4 regions of the Rhizobium sp. BK491 genome follow, and region 1 is predicted to be linked to each of the others. Evidence: predicted binding sites of a transcription regulator. Region 1 holds the regulator's gene; each other region holds the start of a gene.
What was found. Region 1 encodes LexA, which represses DNA repair genes until DNA is damaged. Its sites were predicted from a motif close to TGTTCNNNNTGTGTTCNG; they were not measured.

Region 1 (5,370 bases):
CCGAGGCGCGACTTGTTCGGCGTGCCGTCGAGCTCGATCATGATGTTGTCGAGCTGGATCTGGTTTTCGGCATCCATGCCGCCGATCGCGTCAAAGATTTCCGAATTGACGGCTTCGACGGCCTTCTCGACACCCTTGCCATGGTAGCGCTTGCCGCCATCGCGAAGCTCGACAGCTTCATGCGCGCCGGTCGACGCACCCGACGGAACCGCCGCGCGGCCCATGCTGCCATCTTCGAGGTAGACATCGACTTCGACAGTCGGATTGCCACGGCTGTCGAGAATCTCGCGGGCGATAATGTCGGTGATTGCGGTCATGATAGCTCCCTGCTCGCTGGTTTATAAATCGATTTAAATCGTCTTAATCGAAGGCGCGGAAATTTCAATGGCGATCCGCGCCGCGATTTGGCACTCCTGCAGGCCCGTAACGCAAGTTCATGTCAGCCTGTTGAATGCCGGCTACGTTTCAGGCCTTGGCGATGGCGTCGAAGGCCAGCAGCTTCTCCAGAAGCCGCGGCATATCCTTCAGATAGACCATGTTCGGGCCATCTGACGGTGCATTGTCCGGATCCTCATGCGTCTCGACAAAAACGCCTGCGACACCGACGGCGACGGCGGCGCGCGCCAGTGTCTCGACGAACCGGCGATCGCCGCCGGTCGAACCGCCCTGTCCGCCTGGCTGCTGCACGGAATGGGTCGCGTCGAAGATGACGGGCGCGCCCATCGCCGCCATGATCGGCAGCGAGCGCATGTCGGAAACAAGCGTATTGTAGCCAAAGGAGGCGCCGCGCTCGCAAAGAAGAATATTCGGATTGCCGCTTTCGTTCAGCTTGGCAAGCACGTTCTTCATATCCCATGGCGCCAGGAACTGGCCTTTCTTGACGTTGACCACGCGGCCGGTCTTGGCAGCGGCAACCAAAAGGTCTGTCTGGCGCGACAGGAAAGCCGGGATCTGCAGGATATCGACCGTCTTGGAAACGATGGCGCACTGCTCTTCCGTGTGGATGTCGGTCAGGACCGGGAAGCCATATTCCTTCTTCAGGTCTTCAAAAACCTCCAGCGCCTTTTCCAGGCCGATGCCCCTCTTGCCGGACAGCGAAGTGCGGTTGGCCTTGTCGAAGGAGGACTTGTAGACGAGGCCGATGCCCAGCTTGCCGCAAAGTTCCTTCAAAACGCCGGCAACCATGAAAGCATGGTCGCGGCTTTCCATCTGGCAGGGACCGGCGATCAGCGACAGCTTTGCAGTATTGGAAAAAAGGACCTTGGAGGCACCCTCGCCGACGGTGACTTCGGAATTTGTGCTCATTTTATCTCCTCAAAGGCGAACAATGCGCCCTGACCGGGCGCCAACCTCGCCAATAGACGATTGTTCTTACGCGTATAGGTGACGCCGTTAGCAGTGAAATGCGACGATGTCACGGAAAGATCGCGCGTTTTGAAAAGGATTGCCCGCGCCCTGAGCCCCGGATCATTCGTGCGAACAGGCAGATCATAGAATGCCTCCATTCCTTCGGGCGTCAAAATCTCCAGATCGGCATTGGCAGTCCTGATTGTCAGGCCAAAGGAATGCTCCATAATGCGTGGGGCGCCGACAACCTCTTCGAAGAAACCGCGATAGACCGCCGGCTTCGGCGCGCAAAGCGCTACCCGCGCGATACCAGTCACGCCGTTCTCGTGACGCTCGAGCGCGCTGCGATCAGCCGGCAGCGGATTGATGCGCTGACAGCAGAAAGCGAGAAAATCCGGCGCGCGCAGATCGGCGGCAAAGGCAAGACGAAAGCCTGCCGTGGTTTCGGTTCCATCCGGCATCTTCATCGGACGGGAGAAATCCAGCATTCGCCCCGCCGAAATCGCCGCCGCGTTGAAACGCTTGTCATCCGCCACCGCATCATCCGTACCGAATACCACGGCCGAGAAGCCATCATCCCCCACCCGGAAACGATAAGCCTGATCGCGCGCGACGAAAACATTGCCATCCACGATGCTCTTCTCGCATTGCTCCGGAGATGCGACGCCCAGAGGTTCGAGATAGGTTTTATCGGCAAGGAAGACGCAGGCATTCTGAGTGCCAAAGGGATGGCGCGCATCTGGAGCCACCGTGAAACCGAGCTTGCCGAGGCGTTCGCGCGCCAGAGCGATATTGACGGTCGGCAGCACGAGATGATCCAGCGGATGCGGAGACGAAATCATGGCTTCTCCTGTTTGCTTGCGGAAGCAGATTTGCGCCCATCCCCCAAGCAATTCAAGATGGAAGGACGGAACATCCCGAAGCACACGACATGGATTGAAGGCGATCTCGCAAACGTGATTGCTGATTCTCTCCCATAGCCGGCTTATGCAGTAGTGTGGCACTTTGATCCAAATGCTGGGCGCACGGACTGAACGACAAGGCCCTGGGAGCGAACAGAGCGGCATTTCTCATATTTTTCCATGGGTTAACGCAGATATGGCGCCTCGATGTTCCGATCCGATCTATTCGCAAATGGTAATTATTTAACTGGCCCCACAAGGCTTTACCGAAATTTAAGCACTTGCGGAACACATATGGAACATATAGTGTCCGTTCTGGATTTGTTTCACGGCTTTTCTTGATTCTGGGGTTCCAAGACGATGTTGACGCGCAAGCAGCAGGAACTGCTTCTCTTCATTCACGAACGCATGAAGGAATCCGGTGTTCCGCCATCCTTCGACGAGATGAAGGATGCACTGGATTTGGCATCCAAATCCGGCATTCACCGCCTGATCACGGCGCTGGAGGAGCGAGGTTTCATCCGCAGGCTGCCGAACCGGGCCAGAGCGCTCGAAGTCATCAAGCTTCCCGACGCCTATAATCCGAGCCTGCAACAGCGCCGCGGTTTTTCGCCCAGCGTCATCGAGGGCAGCCTCGGCAAGCCACAGCCCGTTGCCCCGCCCGCTCCGTCGAAAGTGGCAAATGACGATCACAACGGCTCGGCGTCCGTACCCGTGATGGGTCGCATCGCAGCCGGCGTTCCGATCTCCGCCATCCAGAACAATACGCACGACATTACCGTTCCCGCCGACATGCTCGGCTCCGGCGAACATTATGCGCTTGAAGTTCGAGGAGATTCGATGATCGACGCCGGAATTTTCGACGGCGATACGGTCATTATCCGCAATTCGACCACGGCCAATCCCGGCGATATCGTCGTTGCACTCGTCGACGATGAAGAAGCTACCTTGAAGCGCTTCCGTCGCAAGGGTGCCTCCATCGCGCTGGAAGCCGCGAACCCAGCCTATGAAACCCGCATCTTCGGGCCGGATCGCGTCAAGGTTCAGGGCAAGCTCGTCGGCCTTATTCGTCGCTATCACTGACCGGTGAATTGTCCAGAACTGGTGGTGCCTTTGCAATTGGCGCGTTAAATTTGCCGGTGCGCCAATCATAAGTTCGATGCCTGGTCCATGGGCGCTGCGGGTTGTTGAATGCGGCGGATATAATGGGTTTGTCTGAGGTAAGCACCATTTCGATGGAGCCGGTTTTGCGCAATGTCGCACCGGTTATGAGCGTTGCTCCGGAGCGGCAATGGTCCAGCCGCAGCCGGATTGGCGTCACGATAATATTCCCGGTGTCGCAAGCCGTGGGCAGATAGGCTGCGTTCTCGATGGTGACCAATATCGCGCCGTTTTCGAGCATGGCGACACACCATGCTCCCTTCTGACAAGCAAAGCTGCCTTGCATGGTGCGGTCCAAAGCTTCTTCCATTGCTGTGCGGACCGCCTTCTGCTCGGCATTGCTTAATCGCTTATGCCGATCCGTCTTGCTGATCTGCGGAAGCCGGCTATCGGTCGGAAGCATGGTCGGCGGTTGATGTTCGGCCGCGACCAGCGCTTTCTGCCATTGCTCGAAGATGAAGGCCTGCGGTCTCTCGCGATTGGTGGCGAGGATATCGTCCTGGCGCAAGGCAACCAGAATGCCATCTTCCGAGATCATCAGATCCGGCTTCGGCACACCAGAGCCGAACGCGGCTACACCGACAGATGACAGCAGCAGCAACAGGCCCAGATGGCGAAGCCGGGTCCGCAGCATGCTCATGATCAGGAAGCCGGCGATGAAAGTCGGCATCAGCCAGCCGGGCTGGCGGCCAAAGGTAATGTCACCTCCCCACCCAGCCACCGTTTTTGCAATAGCGATCACAAGCTCCAGTCCCTCACCGGTGACTTTCCAGAACGGTCCATCGATTCCGAAAGGCATCAGCAGCATCGCCATCATACCGAAGGGCATGACGATGAAAGAGACGACGGGCATGGCCGCAAGATTGGCAGCAAGTCCATATGTCGCCAACCGGTGAAAATGCTCGATCGAGAAAATGGCCGTCGACGCACCGCCGATGAACGAGGTCGACATCACACCTCCAAAGAAGCGCGTGACGAACAGTAGCGGACTTAACAGACGGATGCGCGGCAGGATGTTTTCGCGATGCCGCCGTCGTTTCCAGAGCGAATAGCCTGATACCAGCGCCAGCGTAGCGGCGTAAGACATCTGGAAACTCGGACCGAGTACCTGAGACGGTGACAAGACTAGGATGACGATGGCTGAGAGCGCCACATTGCGCAAGCTGATGGATGGCCTGTCGAAAAGTACGGCCACCAGCATGATCGCCATCATGATGAAGGCGCGTTCGGCGGAGACGCCGAATCCGGAAATGAGGTAATAGGCCGTTACCGTTAGAAGCGCGCCGAAGGCTGCGAACTTCTTCGTCGGCCAAGCCTGGACGACGCCGGGAAACAGGCTGAACAAATAGCGCAGACCGACATAGAAGATGCCAGCCGACAACGCCATGTTGAGACCGGAAATTGCGATGATGTGGGTCAGGCCGGCAATTCTCAGAGCCTCGGTCGTATCCTTCGAGATCGCACGTCTCTCATCGGTGACAAGCGCTGCTGCAAAGGCGCCGGTATCTCCGGGCAAGGTTTGCCTGATGCGGTCGCCTATGCTGTTGCGCAGGCCAGCGAGCCAGATATCGGCCGCATCCAGTAGCGAGCCGGCAACATTGTCACCGGATGGCGATAATAATTCCGGCGTTCCGTAGGCAAAGCCATTCGCGCCGATGCCGTTGAAATAGGAGCTGAAGGCAAAATCGTTGAGACCCGTCAATGCCGGTCCGGCCGGAGGCGTCAGGCGCGCCCTGCCCCGGATTCGATCCCCCAGATCGAACGGCTCCGCCTGCTTGCGCACGAAGACCGTAACCCGCTGCGGCGCGCGACGGATAGAGGGTTTTTCCGTTGCCTCGACGCGGACGATATAGCGCCAGCGCCCATTGTCATAGAATTCCCGTCGCTCGATCTGCCCGGTCACGGTCGTCGTCACGGCCGAGTCGAGCATGACGGTGGAAACCCGCCAACTTTCCCACTG
Region 2 (5,370 bases), on a different contig from region 1:
GACCCTTGTCACTGCCACGAGCCTCACGATTGTCGCGGCGATCACGCCCGCCTTCGCGATTGCCTTCACCGGCTGCCTGCTCGCCACCACGACGATTGCCCTGCTGACCGCGCCCCTCGCCCTGCTGGCCGCGGCGATCGCCATGGCCACGGCCGCCTTGCCGCTGCTGATGGTCGTTACGGCCACCCAGACGCCAGAGAAGAACAGGCTTCGGTTCCGCCGGCTCTGCGGTGACTTCTGCAGCGGCGACAGGCTCGGCAGCTGCGGCAACTTCCGTCTCAGCAGGTGCCTCGGCGGGAGCGGCTGCTTCCTGCGAAACGGCTTCTACTTCCTTAGCCGGCTCGTCAGTCGCAGTGTCGGCATCATCATGATCGGCTTTTTCGGCTGTGGCGTCCCCAGCCGGTGCGGCGGGCGCTGCAGCCGCATCCTGCTGAGCGAGGAAGGCCGTAGCCTCCTCCGCCTTCACCGCATCGGCGCGATAGCCGAGACCCTTGAGGATTTCCTCCATGTCCTCGAGCGTCGCGCCGAGAATGGAGAGCATCGCGGTCGTCGTCGTGAAGCGGCGGCCGTCATAAGCGCCGTCAGGGCGCGAAGCCTGGCCGGGCTTCCACTGCAGCAGCGGACGGATAAGGTCCGCCAGGCGCTCGAGAATGTCGATGCGCACCGCGCGCTTGCCGAGGAACCGGAAGCCGGCAAGCTTGTAAAATGTGCGCTCATAGCCCGGATCGGTGACGACCGAGGTACGGCCGGCGGCCAGAACCGGGATCAGATCGCCATAGCCCGGCTTGTCCAGGCCATCATTCTTCAGCGCCCAGAGGAGCGTGATGAGCTCGGCCGGAGCCGGCTTCAGCAGCGCGGGCACGAAAATATGGTACGCACCAAAGCGAACGCCGTAGCGGCGCATCGAGGCACGCCCGTCCTGATCCAGCGATTTCACTTCTTCCGTGACGTCGCGGCGGAACAGAACGCCGAGATTCTCCACCAGCTGGAAAGCCAGCCCCTTGGCAAGGCCCTGCAGATCTTCGGCACGTTGGAGATCGTCCAGCGGCTTCAGGATCGTGCTGATGTGATGGTTCACGAAGCGCTCGATACGGGCGGCGACATGATCGCGCGCATTGCCGGTCAGCTGTTCGTCGGCAAGCAGGATGACGCGCGGACGCATGACATGATCGCTGCCTGACAGGCGCGCGACGGGGTCGCCGAGCCAGCGCACGAGGCCATCGGCACTGATCGCGAGATCGCCGTTGCCGGCCGCATGCAGACGTGCGGCACGTGCCTCGAACTCCAGCCCGAGCGCCTTCTGCGAGGCGGTCTGGACAGCCTTGGCATCCGGCCCCTCGGTCCCTGCGATAGGCGTGAACCGGAATCCGGTCAACTGTCCCACATGATGCCCCTCTACGAAGACATCTCCATTCACACTGATTTCAGCTTCCAGCATCGCATTCTCTCTCAGGCGCTTCATGAGCACAGATGTCCTGCGATCAACAAAGCGTTTCGTCAACCTCTCATGTAACGCGTCGGACAATCGATCTTCGATTTCCCGCGTCTTTTCTTGCCAGTGTGTCGGATCGGCAAGCCAGCCGGGCCGGTTCGACACATAGGTCCAAGTCCTTATCTGCGCGATTCGCGCCGAAAGCGTGTCGATCTCGCCATCCGTCCGATCGGCGCGATGCACCTGTTCGGCCAGGAAATCCTCTTTCACCGTGCCATAGCGCACGAGATCAGAAAAGAGGGTGGCGATGAGATCAGCATGCTGGGCAGGCGTGATGCGCCGATAGTCGGGAAGCGCACAGGCCTCCCATAATTTCTCAACCCGAGCCGGGTTGCTGGCAAGATCGACTATCTCCAGATCGCGTGACAGATATTCCAATGCCTGCTGGTCTACCGCAGGCAGCGCGCGCGTCAAGCCCTGCACGCGAGGCGCGTCCTCCAAACTTGCACGCAACGCCGCGATCGAAGCGAAATCCAGGTCTTTGGTGCGCCATTGCAGCACCTTGACCATGTCGAATTCGTGTCCCTCGATCCGGCGCACGAGTTCGTCGTCGAAAGGATCGACCTGTCCCGTCACCCCGAAGGTGCCGTCCTTGAGATGGCGGCCGGCGCGACCTGCGATCTGACCGAGCTCGGCCGGATTGAGATTGCGGAATTGATAGCCGTCGAACTTGCGGTCCTGCGCAAAGGCGACATGATCGACATCGAGGTTGAGCCCCATGCCGATCGCATCGGTCGCAACCAGATATTCGACATCGCCGGCCTGATAGAGCGCCACCTGCGCATTACGGGTACGCGGGCTGAGCGCCCCGAGGACGACGGCCGCGCCACCGCGCTGGCGGCGGATAAGCTCTGCGATCGCATAAACCTCGTCTGCGGAAAAGGCGACAATGGCCGTGCGCTGCGGCAGCCGCGTGATCTTCTTCTGCCCGGCGTAGAAAAGATGCGATAGCCTCGGCCGTTCGAGGACGGTAATCCCAGGCAGAAGTTGTTCAAGGATCGGCCGCATCGTGCCCGCGCCGAGCAGCAGGGTTTCATCGCGGCCGCGCAGATGCAGAAGGCGGTCGGTAAAAATATGTCCGCGCTCCAGATCGCCGGCAAGCTGCACTTCGTCGATCGCGACGAAGGAGGCGCGCGTCTCGCGCGGCATGGCCTCCACCGTGCAGACCGAATAGCGCGCATTGGGCGGCGATATCTTTTCCTCACCGGTCACCAGCGCGACGTTGTGCGCCCCGACCTTCTCGACGACGCGCGTATACACCTCACGGGCAAGCAGCCGCAGCGGCAGGCCGATCACGCCGCTGCCGTGTGCCACCATGCGCTCGATGGCATAATGGGTCTTGCCGGTATTGGTCGGTCCGAGCACTGCGGTCACGCCGCGTCCGCTCAGGATCATGGGCTGCGAAGTCTGAGTCATAGGTCCGTGCATAGGCGAGAAACAGCCGTCTTCCGATCAGCCAATTCCTCCTGGAGGAAACGAACAGATGACGACCATATGTGACAAAGGCAAGACCCGAATGAAAAAACAGATGCGGCAACATTCGATTTCATATTTGAGCGCTTCAACCACAAGCTACATTTACTTTGCATCCCATGCGAGTCCGGGCGATTCCGGAACAGCCTGAGAACGAATCGGAGACGAATCGCTGACTCCGTCGCGTTCCTTATTTGTTCACGACTACATATGGATTGCAATGAAAAGATTGCCACCAAATACTGAATCTCGTTTACACGGCTTTCCGCAGGAAAAAGGAGTCAAGCGGAGAATCCTCGGCCAGAGAAATTTCGCGCCGTGCCATCGTTAACAATCTGTAAATAATAAAGTTTCGCATGAATCAGCGGACGACATCAACATCCAGGCCAAAGTCGAAACGAATCGGCGACGAATCGCAGATTCCAAGCGATTCTGTTTTGTTCTCCACAATATCTAGCGGTTTCCCGGCAGAGGCATACCGGACTCTGAATGGTTGAGATGCGAATCCGACCCGAATCTGCGATTGCGGTTCGTCTTTTGACGAGCGCAGCTATAATGAATCGACAAATGCACGCAAAAAGTGCAGCCGTTAACACAACGATCAAAGCCGGAACGAATCGGTGACGAATCGCGGATATCAGCGGGTATCGCATTTGTTCACGGCTACATGTTGTATTTCGCCGGAGCAGCATCGCGACATAGAGGTCAGCTTGAATGGCAATGCTGCTGCGGAGTTCGCTGCGAATTAACGAATTCGCCCGCGAACACACCACCTGGACGACATTTGCCGACGGCAGCATCCTTGTATTCGGCGTGTCGGCAAACGCCCAGCCGTTAACCAAAGTTCAAATGCAGAACGAATCGCCGACGAATCACGGACATCCGGCCTTTCCCGTTTCGTTCACCACAACCCATTGTATTTTAATGGTATTTTAACCATACAACGAATTTGCCGCCGCGCTTGTAACCGTCACCCGATGCGATCCCATTTAAGGATTCGCTAAGCATTCCAACTGCTGTGCGCGTGTATTTTTATTTCTTAGCCGGAACAATTGTCGCGCATGCAAGTTTCTATGAGCAGAATTGAGGAATTCGTCCATTCACTGGAACAGTTTCGAGTGGGAAAGCTGGAAGGTTAACGCCATGTCGAACGGCGATAATGGCGGGATATTCGAGCCGGACGGACATGGAGGAGACATATCATGCTTGGTACGGTATTGCTTGTCATACTGATTCTGCTGTTGGTTGGCGCACTTCCCAGCTGGGGTTACAGCCGGTCTTGGGGGTATGGCCCATCGGGTGGTCTCGGGCTTGTTCTCGTCATTGTCCTCATTCTGTTATTAATGGGGCGCATCTGATCCGCCGACATTGTTCAAACCTCGCAACATCAGGGAGCTAACACCATGAAGAAGATTATCGTCGCGATCGCCCTCGTCGGCGCATTGGCGTCGTGCACGGCAACGGAAAAAGGTACGGCGATCGGCGCCGGCACCGGCGCGCTGATCGGTGGCGTCGCCACCCATAGCTGGGGCGGCGCCGCCGTCGGCGCGGTGGCTGGCGGCGTAGTCGGCAACCTCATCGGGCGTTCGGAAGATCGTCGCGGCTACTGCATTTATCGCGACCGCTACGGTCACCGTTATGAGGCTCGCTGCCGCTAAGGCATTGCCTGACCGGCCGTCATTGGCGGCCGGTCAGGATTCGCTCTCGGAACAAATTCAGGGAGCGGCAGGTCCCTCAACAAAATCGTCTTCCCGCGCCGTCGATCACGGCGAGGTGGCAGTGTTTTGAGAAAGGAACGGCATCATGGCCGCAATCATCGCAAGCATTGCAGCACTCGTTCTTACCGGCACCACTTTTTACGCGCTGGTGAGCGCGGCGAGAGCTCGAGACAGAGAGAAGCGGCAGCTCGCCCTTGAGGCCGTCATCCTGGAATTCAAGCCACGACATCAGCAGCAGGCCTCAACAAGAGGATGATTGCCGGCGGAGCTCAGTAATTCCGTTCGTAACGCGCTATACAGGCTGAAGCGGCTCCGTAGCCCTGAGCCGCTTTTTTATAGCCCTTGCGCAGCTCCCAGCGGAAGACTGGCCTGCGCTTTTCCTGAATTGCCTAGACGAAGAGCTGGCCGCCATTGGCAGATATGGTCGATCCGGTAATGAAACCGGCATCGTCGCTGGCCAGGAAGACGGCGATGCGGGCGATTTCCTCGGGTTCGCCGAGGCGCCCGACGGGAATCTGCGGAATGATGCGCTCGTTGAGCACTTTCTCCGGAACCGCCAGCACCATCTCCGTGCCGATATAGCCGGGGCAAATCGCGTTGACCGTGATGTTCTTGGCAGCGCCTTCCTGCGCAAGCGCCTTGGTAAAGCCGAGATCGCCCGCCTTGGCTGCGGAGTAGTTCGCCTGC
Region 3 (5,370 bases), on a different contig from region 1:
GTTCTTGAAATTGCTGGAAGCTTTTTGTGCGATGAATTCAATATTCTTGCCGACCGACCACGGATCGTAGGCAGGATCACCACCAACCCCCCGGTTGGGCGCAATCTCGCTTTCCGCCATTGCGATCTTCGCGCCGTTATTGAGCTGGGCTTCGAGAGAAAGCTGCGTTTCCAGTTGCTCGTCGAGCATTTCCTTCAGTCGATGAGGGGCGTCCGCTAGGTCGAGCGATTTCACCTCTATATAGAACTCCAGCTGCTCGCTCCCCTTCTTGTCAGGTGAAAGAACGCAATGGAAATCGGGTGCTGAAGACTTTCTGGCATCTATTTTCGTGATGTTCAGCCGCTCGCCCACTTTGTCTCGGAGCAGCTGACAGATCAGACCTTCCGAGTAAGCGTCAAAAGCCTGCCGATAAGCTTCCGTCTTTGGCCGCCCGGCTTTGTTTTCGAAGTGGTGTGTCATTTCCTTCACGAAGGAACGCATAGTCGGATCGGCAACCGCCTCGTCTTCAAAACGCCGGATCCATCCCAAATCCATGCAAGACAGCGTGTACTCAAGCGAGACGCCGCTATAGGAGTGAACTTCCTTCAAATACCGGTGCGAAAGCGGGTAGGCGAGCTCACGCGAAGTATCGAATGCCGACTGAATTCGATCCTTGAAATCGCTTCCGATTGCTTGCGGATCCTTCAGTAGACGCATCATCTGATCCGTTAGTTCTCGTAGCGTCGCATCGCCCAACCGGATCGCCCGAGAGCGGATTGCATCAAGCCAGCCCCTTTCAATACGACCGACGGCGTATCGATCGTTGATGCGATAAGCTTCTGAGTGTTTTACAAATGCGTCACCTAAATCGGTCTTCGGCCCCGTCCAAATTTCCGTTCTCATCAATTTATCGTCCTCTAAATCAGAAATAATTACGTGAAACGAAATGGCGGGCGCTTAAGCACCCGCGGTCGGCTCGCCAGATTTCGAAACGATCGTCGATCCATATGGTTCGCGTGAAGAAATGATAAGCGCGTCTTTCGGAAGTGGTCGAGCGAGATGCTTTGCCTCGTCCCACGGCGCCCGCATCCAGACTTCAGTTTCTTCCTTCGTCCGCAGCAGGACCGGCATGGCCTTTTCATGTATCGGTTTCACGAGATCGTTGGCGTCGGTAGTCAGAAAGCCATAGAGGTCGTCGGTCGTGAGTCCGTCCCGAACCTTCCGGACGCTTTTCCATTGCGGCACGTGGATGCCGGCAAAGAACATCAGCGACTTTGCTTCATCGCGGGCAAACCAGGCGTTGGGTACATTGCCACCTTCCTGTTTGCTCGCCGGATCCGGTTCGGCAAAGCTGGTGACAGGGACAAGGCATCGATGCTCCACACCAAACCACCGTTTCCAATGGGGAAGATTAAGGTTCCGAACATTGGTTGTGCCGCGATCGGCCTCCATGCGGATCAGTTCCTCAAGATCGAAGGGCTTGCCCTTGGCCGCGAGTTTCTCGGCCTTGGCCTTGGCGCCTTTCTCAAGCGCGAAGCGGGGGGAGGGCAGTCCCCATCGCGCATGCACCAGCTGCTTCTTGCCGTCAGCTGTGTTGCGGACGATCGGCCCCATCTGGTCGGGGTTCATCTGATAGGCCGGCATTAGATTGATCAGGCTTTCGGCATCCTGGGCCCATTTCGAGACCCAATCCTTGTCTTCCATCCGATAAAGATTACACATGCCGCGCCATCCCCTTCGCTCAGACCGCGGAAACAATCTAGCGGATGGCTCTGATTTCGCTAGTCGAGCTTGAACACGTCGGCATTGTCCTGCCGTTCCCGCAGGCCCTTGTAGGAAGCGTGCCGCAATTTGCCGTCTCCGGTCCATGCCCGAAACTCGATCTCGGCGATCAGCGTTGGCTCGACCCAGACGATATCTGCCTTTCCGGCATAGGGCACCGGCGGCAGTTTTCGTTTCCAACGCAGCTTGTCCAGTACCGTACGCAGCCTGATCATCTCGGCCTCTTTGAAGCCTGTGCCGACGTTGCCGACATGGACGAGGTCGTCACCGCGGTATGCGGCAAGCAACAGCGAAGCGAAGCCGGAAGGCGACGCTGTCGATGGCTCATAGCCGACCACCATGAAGGCTTCGCTCTGGACACATTTGACCTTCACCCAATCGCCGGTGCGGCCGGAGCGATAGGGCTGATCGAGGTGCTTGCCGACAATGCCTTCCAGACCGAGGCGGCAGACGTTGTCAAGCAAGGCATTGGGTTCGGCGTCGAGTGTTTCTGACAGACGGATGGCGCCGTCTTTGCCATCGAGCGTGTCCTCGAGAAGATGCCGACGCGATCGGTATTCGACATTTCGCAGGTCATGGCCATCGAGATAGACAAGGTCGAAGGCGTAGAGGATCGCATCAGAAGCTCGATTGCCAGCCGTCTTGCCGCTGGCTCCCAACGACTGCTGCAGCAGCCCGAAATCCGGCCGTCCTTTTTCGTCGAGCACCACCGCCTCGCCATCGATGATCATCGTCGCCGGCCCGAGCGCTCGAGCGGCCTGTTCGATCGCCGGAAACCGATGCGTCCAGTCATGGCCGCCACGCGTGAGGATCCGGATGCCCGTTGGCTCGATGTGGACAGCCAGTCGATAGCCGTCCCATTTCAGCTCCCAGCTCCATTGGTCACCGATAGGCGGACGCGCCTTCAGCTCAGCGAGGGCCGGCTCAACGCGATCAGGCATGGGGTCGAACAGAAGCTGTGGCTGCGCCGGGTTACGCTTCTGACGTGGCTTCGAGCGGATCGGGGCTTCGGTATCGCGAAGAAGCGGCTTTGATCTCGGGGGCTTCGTCATGCCGAGAGTTCAGCACAAAAACCTTAAGAATACTGTGACGTTCCACATCTATCCCCGCTATCCACCATCGGCGCTCGACGGGAACACGGAACTGGCAAAAATCTCAACTCTGCTTACGTCCTTGAATCCCCTTCGAATCTTTGGATTTCCTAATGCTGGGATAATATTCCTCAACTCTGTGGTGCTTGACTCTTTCGTGCCGTAAGAACAAACAATGAACATATAGCCCGTACGACATGATGTCGATCCTTTGAACACGATCTTGAAGGGAGCCGTGAATGATGACTGCTGCCCGCCCCAAAGGGATCTCCGATGTGATCTGCGACCTGCGCGACCGCATCGCCTCCATGGAGGGCGGATCCGCGAAGCGGGCCGGAACACTCGCCTTCGGTGTTCCCGAGATCGATGCGGCGCTGCCTGGCGGCGGCCTTGCCTATGGCGCGCTGCATGAGTTTGCGGGCGGTGGCTCGGGCACTGTCGATGGCGCGGCTGCCGCCCTCTGTGTCGCCGGCATTGCCGCGCGAACCAAAGGGCCCGTCGTCTGGTGCCTGACGCGACCTGATCTGTTCTTTCCGGCTCTGGCGCAGGTTGGCCTCCATCCCGACCGTGTGATCTTCGTGGAATCCGATCGGGAAGAGGATGTGCTCGCCAATATGGAGGAGGGGCTGTCCTTCGGCGGTCTCGGCGCTGTCGTCGGCGAGCTCGTTCGCCTGCCGATGGTCAGTTCCCGTCGGCTGCAGTTGGCGGCCGAGCGAACCGGCACGATGGCGCTCGCGGTCCGACGATGGCGGCGACAGACGGAGGCGAATGATTTTGGCCAGCCCACGGCCTCGACGACAAGATGGCGGGTGAGCGTTATGCCATCGGAAGAGCTGCCGGTACCCGGAGTGGGAAGGGCTCAATGGTTTCTGGAATTGATGCGCGTGAAAGCGGGTGAGTGTGCTGAGTTTCTCGTGAGGGCGTGCGATGACAAGGGTCGTCTCGATCTATCTTCCGGATCTGCCGACGGATCGCATTCGTCGCGCCGATCCGTCTATTCCGCCTGAACAGCCGATCGCCGTGATCGCGAAAAGCGGATCGAAGCGATGGGTGTCGGCCGCCGACCCGACTGCAAAAAAGGCGGGTGTCCACGTCGGCATGCCGGCCGCAAAGGCGCAGTCGCTGTTTCGCGGCCTGATGCTCATCGATGCCGATCCTGCAGCGGACGCCGCGGCCCTTGAACGCATCACGCTCTGGGCGCTGACGATCTATTCGCCAATCGTTGCGGTGGACGGAAGCGACGGCATCGTCATGGATACCGAAGGTGCCGACCATCTGCAGGGCGGCGAGCTTCCCATGGTGACGAAAATCGCCAACCAGTTCCTGGCAAGAAAACTGACCGCCCGTGTGGCGGTCGCCGACAGCTGGGGAGCTGCCCACGCTTGCGCCCGCGCGGTCAATTGTGAGACGATCGTCATTCTACCCGGCGAGACCGTGCGTGCCGTCGAAAAGCTGCCGATATCGCTGCTGCGCCTGCCGGCAAAGACTGTCTCTGACCTGCGAATCCTCGGTTTCCAAACGATCGGCGAGGTTGCCAACGCGCCACGCGCGCCGTTGACGCTTCGTTTCGGTCCGGAGGTCGGCCGCCGCCTTGACCAGATGCTCTGTCGTGTTGCCGAGCCCATCGAGCCGATCCGCACGCCTGAGCTGGTTGAAGTCGCCAAAGCTTTTGCCGAACCGATCGGCGCGGCCGAGACGATCAACAAATATGTCGGCCGCCTTGTTGTCCAGCTGGTTGATGAGCTCCAGAAGCGCGGGCTGGGCGTGCGCCGAGCCGATCTCGTTGTTGAGACAGTCGACGGCACGAGACAGGCGATCCGCGCGGGAACAGCCAAACCTGCCCGCGATGTTGCCTGGCTGAAAAAACTGTTTCGGGACCGGACGGAAAAGATCGAGCCGGGCTTCGGGATCGAAAAGCTCACGCTCGTCGCGGTCATGGCCGAGCCATTGGAGCAGGCGCAGAAAGCGTCCGCTCTGGTCGAGGATGACGTTACCGACGTCACGCCGCTCATCGATATCTATGGAAATCGCGGCCAGCGTGTTTATCGGGTCGCACCGGTTGCCTCCGACGTACCGGAACGCTCCGTCCAGAGGATCAGTCCTGCTGCCGATCCGGTCGCAGTGACCTGGGTCAGTCATTGGCGCCGGCCAGTCCGGCTGCTGGCCCGGCCGGAAGTGATCGAGGCGATTGCGCTGATGCCGGACCGGCCGCCGGTTTCGATCGTCTGGCGTGGCAAGCGCCGCAAGATCAAGCGTGCTGATGGCCCGGAACGTATTTTTGGAGAATGGTGGCAGCGCGACGCCGAAATGGAGGCGGTGCGCGACTACTTTGTCATCGAGGATGCGGCGGGCGAGCGCCTCTGGGTTTTTCGCTCCGGCGATGGCGTCGATCCGGATACCGGTTCCCACCGCTGGTTCTGCCATGGGATTTTCGCATGAGTTACGCCGAGCTGCAGGTTACGACGCATTTTTCTTTCCTGCGCGGGGCATCGTCGGCGCAGGAACTGTTCGAAACCGC
Region 4 (5,370 bases), 510 kb from region 1:
CGAGGGCGACGTGTTCGAGGAAGCCGCGCATGGACTCGAAGCTGTCCATGGAGCGGATGAGTTCTTTCAGGTTTTCCAGGCGCCCCGGCGCTTCCGCCGATTTGTCGTTCTTCCACATGTCCGTATAGCCGGACTCTTCGAGAATCTGCTCGGCAAGCTCGGTATGCGGCGTGTTTTCGAGCAGGCCCTGCCAGCGGCGGAAAGATTGTACGACGTCGAACAGCGCCTTGCGCGCCTTCGGCTTCATCTCATCCGTCTCGATGATATCGGCCGCTGCCGCCAGCATCGGGATATCGCGTACGCGGGCATAGTCGTGCAAAGCGCGGACGGTGGTGTCGCCGAGGCCGCGCTTCGGCGTGTTGATGATGCGCTCGAAGGCGAGATCGTCGGCCGGCTGGCAGACGAGGCGGAAATAGGCCATGGCATCGCGGATTTCGAGGCGCTCGTAGAAGCGCGGGCCGCCGACGACGCGATAGTTGAGACCGAGCGTGACGAAACGGTCTTCGAATTCGCGCATCTGGAAGGAGGCGCGCACGAGGATGGCGATGTCGTTGAGATTGTGCTTGTTGCGCTGCAACTGCTCGATCTCTTCGCCGATCGCGCGCGCTTCCTCCTCGGAATCCCAGGAGGCATGCACCTGCACCTTTATATCGTCCGGATCGGAGCGGTCGGTGAACAGCGTCTTGCCGAGCCGACCTTCATTATGGGCGATCAGATGCGCGGCGGCACCGAGAATATGCTCGGTGGAGCGATAGTTGCGCTCCAGCTTGATCACCTTGGCGCCGGGAAAGTCCTTCTCGAAGCGCAGGATATTGTCTACTTCCGCACCGCGCCAGCCATAGATCGACTGGTCGTCGTCGCCGACGCAGCAGACATTCTGCGGCTCGCCCTTCTGCCGCTGCGCCAGCAGGCGCAGCCACATATATTGCGCCGTATTGGTGTCCTGATACTCGTCGACCAGGATATAGCGAAAGCGCTGGTGATAATCCTTGAGGATATCAGGATTCTGCCTGAATATATTGATCGGATGCAGCAGGAGATCGCCGAAGTCGCAGGCGTTCAGCGTTTTCAGGCGGTTCTGGTAGGCGGCATAGAGTTCGCGGCCCTTGCCGTTGGCGAAGGCGCGCGCATCGCCTTCCGGAATATCGGCGGGGCTCAGGCCCTTGTTCTTCCAGGTATCGATCATGCCGGCAAACTGCTTGGCCGGCCAGCGCTTGTCGTCGAGCCCTTCGGCCTGGATCAGCTGCTTGATCAGGCGGATGACGTCGTCGGTATCGAGAATGGTGAAGCTGGAGGTGAGGCCGACCAGCTCCGCATGACGGCGCAACAATTTGACACCGATCGAGTGGAAGGTGCCGAGCCAGGGCATGCCTTCGACCGCGCCGCCGACGAGCAGCGCGATGCGCTCCTTCATCTCGCGGGCTGCCTTGTTGGTGAAGGTGACGGCGAGGATCTGGCTGGGGAAGGCGCGGTTGGTGGAGAGGATATGAGCGATGCGTGTCGTCAGCACGCGCGTCTTGCCGGTGCCTGCGCCCGCAAGCACCAGAACGGGGCCGTCGAGCGTTTCCACGGCTTCCGTCTGCTCGGCATTAAGGCCCGAGAGGTAATCTGGCCGGCGGCCGCTGTCGCGTGCCGCCATGGCGCGTGCCGCGATGCCGCCGCCAATGCTGCCGGCAGCCGGCGCAGAACGGCGCGGTACGGTGTGCTCCGGCTCCTCGTCAAAGAAGGGAATGTCGTCATGTCCAATGGTCATGCGGCCCAATGTAATGATTCTACCTCGAAAGGCAAAAGAAACGGGCCGAAATTAGAACAAAAAGTGCACATTCGCAGCTCTTGATACGCGTTTTGCATCACGGAGCGGATATGCCGGCGAGCCAATAAAACGTGTCGTTGTCTCACTGAAGATTACAACTTCGTTTGTATCTAAATTGTGGTTTAGCAGTCGATTCATGGGGAGCAGGGGCCGCGTGAAATGATGCGACTCGGCGCGGTACACGATGCTCGCACATCGTCGCGTCGCGGCATAGCGACGAGCACGTCGGGGCTAAGCCAGTTATCGCCCCCGCGCCCAATTATGGTGAATTATGCGTTGTTCTTAGCGCATTTTTAAGCATGTTTGCTAATCATGGCGATATGTAACCGCCAGAGCGCAGGTGTTGTTTTTGCCTGGCTCCTGTTTGCCGATGCGATCGGCCCGCGCGCATGAGCGCCCGCGGCAAGGTTTCGATGTCTCCTTGTATATGTTGCGTATTGTTGCGTTCGGAGTTCATGTGCCGTGAGTATTTTTTCGACCTTCATCAGGGTCAGTCCCTCTATGAATACAGCGCTGGAAGTGCTGAGGGACACCCAGGCCAAACTGGGTAATGCCGAACGACAGATGTCGTCGGGCCTGCGGGTTCAAACGGCGAGAGACAATGCTACGTACTGGAAAATCTCGACTTTGACGCATACCGACGTCGGTGCGATTTCGTCGGTTCAGGATGCGCTCGGTCTCGCCGCTTCGACAGTCAGCACGGCTTCCACGGGTGTCGGCAGCGCGATCGACGTCGTGACAGAGATCAGGACAAAGCTTGTCAGCGCCTATGAGACCAGCGTCGACAAAACGAAGCTTAATGACGAGATTGCGCAGCTGAAACAGCAGCTGCGCAGCATCGGAGAGTCTGCGACCTTCAATGGCGTCAACTGGACGGTGCTGCGGGATGGCGCCGATCCTACCGATCCGCACGAAGTGCCGGGTTCGCTGATCCGCGGCAGCAACGGGACAGTGACGATCGGCATGCTGAGCTATGCCGGCGTGAGCTCGACGAGCGGCCCGATCACATCGGTCGATGCGCGTTATCTGATCGATGACCAGTCGAGCGGCTCCGGCGGATATGGCGTGCTGACGTCGACGTCTTTCGCGACCGAGGCCGGGGCTGCAAGGAACTATGTGCTCGTCAGCACTCAGAAAGGCAATACGAGCGGCCAGGTGGAGATCTCGCTCGATGCGAATACGACCCAAGGGGCCATCGCCGACATGGTCAACACAGTGACGGGAATGTTGAACCAGCTCAAGACGATCGGGTCCGCCTTCGGCTCCCTCGAATCGCGCATCAATCTTCAGACCGAGTTCGCCAAGAATTTGAGCGATTCCCTGACCAGCGGTGTCGGGAAGCTTGTCGATGCCGATATGGAGCAGCAATCGAGCAAGGTTCTGGCGCTGCAGGCTCAGCAGCAGCTCGGGCTGCAATCGCTCTCGATCGCCAATGCCAGCTACAATACGGCTTTGCAGCTTTTCCAGAATCTCTGAGCGCTAACAAAAATCACAAAAGGTAGAGTTATACATATCCTCATTGTCTCGGTGGCTTTAGCCGTTTTTTCGCTTGGCTGGAGTGTTCGCGATGCTGTCAGAGGCAGCGTCAATGCGATGGTGATATGGCTCGGCTTTGCAATGTTCTAGGGTCTAATGTGTATTATGTATTCGATGGTTCACGCGAGATATTGAGAGATTGTTGCCGAAATTGCTTCTATCCCAAAGATATAAGGGCCTCATAGATTTCTCTTCACGATATTGCCGCAATGCTTCATATCTGCTGCGGCCATCGAACCGGAGAGCGATGATTCCATGATGAAGAGAATTGCCATTCTTGCCCTAGCGGCAGCCTTTTTGAACGCATGCACGACCACCGATCCCTATACAGGTGAGCAGAAAGTTTCCAATACGGCAGGCGGTGCAGCGATCGGTGCCGGTGTCGGCGCTGTCGCAGGCCTTCTGATCGGCCATTCGCCGGCCTCGCGCCGCAATGCCGCGTTGATCGGCGCAGGCGTCGGTGCGCTTGCAGGTGCGGGCATCGGCAACTACATGGACCAACAGGAATCCGAACTGCGTGCGCAGCTGCAGGGCACCGGCGTCTCCGTTACGCGCGTCGGCGACCGCATCATCCTCAACATGCCGTCGGCAATCACCTTCGACATCGACCAGGACGCGATCAAGCCGGAATTCTTCCCGACGCTGAATTCTGTCGCGATCGTCCTGCGCAAGTTCAACCGCACGCTGATCGACGTCAACGGCCATACGGATTCGACTGGCAGCCTGCAGCATAACCAGGATCTGTCCGAGCGCCGCGCCGGATCGGTTGCGTCCTACCTCGGCAGCCAGGGTATCGACCAGCGCCGCATGTCGGCCATCGGCTTCGGTCCATCGCAGCCGGTCGCAACGAATGCAACCGAGGCTGGCCGCGCCCAGAACCGCCGCGTCGAGATCCAGATCGCACCGATCACGCAGAACGGCTAAGCTTTTTCAACAAAGACGGCCGGGTCTCGCGATCCGGCCGTTTTCTTTGCGCGTCCGATCACGCGTGCATGCTGGCGCCCTTGGTGATCTTGTCGACGATTTTCTTGTCCGCGCGCAAGGCGATGCCGACGACCTTGGCGTCCTCGGGTGCGAATTCGGAAAAGACAGCGCGGTTGGCCGCATCATGGCCAGTTGAAAACATTTCCTCGATGAAGATGGAAGACGTGACGCCACGCTCCAGCGAGCGGCGGTGGATGGCGGTAATGCTCTCCTTGTCGGCCGAGAGCACGATGATGGGCTGGATCGACAAAGCGTTGTAGACGTTGCCGGTGCGATCGCGATAGGCTTCGCCGATGATATCTGGATGCTGTCCGGCTATGCCTGTCGACAGGAAGGCGGTTACATTCAGTTTTTGCCAGGATTGAAGGTCGCTTCGCAGAACGATCGCGATTTTGGTATCGAACATCGATGGTCACTTTCATGCAGTCTGGAAATGGGACATTGCGCGAGGATGTAACCGGACAGATCTTCGAGGGTCTTGAACGTTTGTGCGTGACGCCGGAGAGCAATCGCATCCTTTCCGCGCCGGCCTATCCGGGCATCGAACGCATCCAGGCGCAGTTTCGCGGCGATGCCTTCGAACTGCACCGGCACGATACCTATGCGCTTGGCGTCACCATGCGCGGCGTGCAGACGTTCCGCTATCGTGGCGAGCAGCGCTACAGCCTGCCCGGGCGGGTGATCATTCTTCATCCGGACGAACTGCATGACGGCGGGGCCGCGACCGATGACGGCCTCGTGTACCGGATGCTGTATCTGGAGCCATCGGTACTGTTTCAATGCCTTGAGGCGGCGCGTGTCGGCCTGCCTTTCGTCGATGACCCCGTGGTGGAAGACACTCGTCTCGCCGGCTTGTTGCTGGCGGCGCTTGGCGAGCTCGATCGCGAGCTGGATGAGCTCTTCGTTGACGATTTCGTCTCGCGGCTCACCGACGGACTTGTCCAGCACGCCCGTTTGCCGCAACGGCCTTTGGGTTGCATTGCCTGGGGGCAGGTGAAGACTGCGCGGGACTATCTCGAGGCGCATGTCACGCGGGG

Region 2: a site for LexA is predicted at 3,150-3,167, ahead of FHX05_RS23675 (helicase-related protein). Genes of this name have one in related genera too.
Region 3: a site for LexA is predicted at 3,017-3,034, ahead of FHX05_RS25775 (ImuA family protein). Genes of this name have one in related genera too.
Region 4: a site for LexA is predicted at 1,806-1,823, ahead of FHX05_RS03500 (UvrD-helicase domain-containing protein). Genes of this name have one in related genera too.

What each region holds. Positions count from the first base shown of each region.
Region 1 covers NZ_JACIAR010000001.1:188,203-193,572, reverse strand. Annotated here, with positions in the region: gene eno (phosphopyruvate hydratase) at 1-317, opposite strand, end outside; gene kdsA (3-deoxy-8-phosphooctulonate synthase) at 466-1,305, opposite strand; gene FHX05_RS01050 (VOC family protein) at 1,302-2,189, opposite strand; gene lexA (transcriptional repressor LexA) at 2,610-3,332, shown strand; gene FHX05_RS01040 (ComEC/Rec2 family competence protein) at 3,313-5,370, opposite strand, start outside.
Region 2 covers NZ_JACIAR010000005.1:395,714-401,083, forward strand. Annotated here, with positions in the region: gene FHX05_RS23675 (helicase-related protein) at 1-2,908, opposite strand, end outside; gene FHX05_RS23680 (hypothetical protein) at 3,680-3,901, shown strand; gene FHX05_RS23685 (DUF3309 family protein) at 4,168-4,323, shown strand; gene FHX05_RS23690 (YMGG-like glycine zipper-containing protein) at 4,369-4,623, shown strand; gene FHX05_RS23695 (hypothetical protein) at 4,769-4,939, shown strand; gene phbB (acetoacetyl-CoA reductase) at 5,073-5,370, opposite strand, start outside.
Region 3 covers NZ_JACIAR010000008.1:80,685-86,054, forward strand. Annotated here, with positions in the region: gene FHX05_RS25760 (hypothetical protein) at 1-882, opposite strand, end outside; gene FHX05_RS25765 (SOS response-associated peptidase) at 937-1,701, opposite strand; gene ligD (non-homologous end-joining DNA ligase) at 1,761-2,813, opposite strand; gene FHX05_RS25775 (ImuA family protein) at 3,095-3,859, shown strand; gene FHX05_RS25780 (DNA polymerase Y family protein) at 3,780-5,291, shown strand; gene FHX05_RS25785 (error-prone DNA polymerase) at 5,288-5,370, shown strand, end outside.
Region 4 covers NZ_JACIAR010000001.1:698,244-703,613, reverse strand. Annotated here, with positions in the region: gene FHX05_RS03500 (UvrD-helicase domain-containing protein) at 1-1,753, opposite strand, end outside; gene FHX05_RS03495 (flagellin) at 2,315-3,289, shown strand; gene FHX05_RS03490 (OmpA family protein) at 3,605-4,273, shown strand; gene FHX05_RS03485 (DUF2000 family protein) at 4,332-4,739, opposite strand; gene FHX05_RS03480 (AraC family transcriptional regulator) at 4,775-5,370, shown strand, end outside.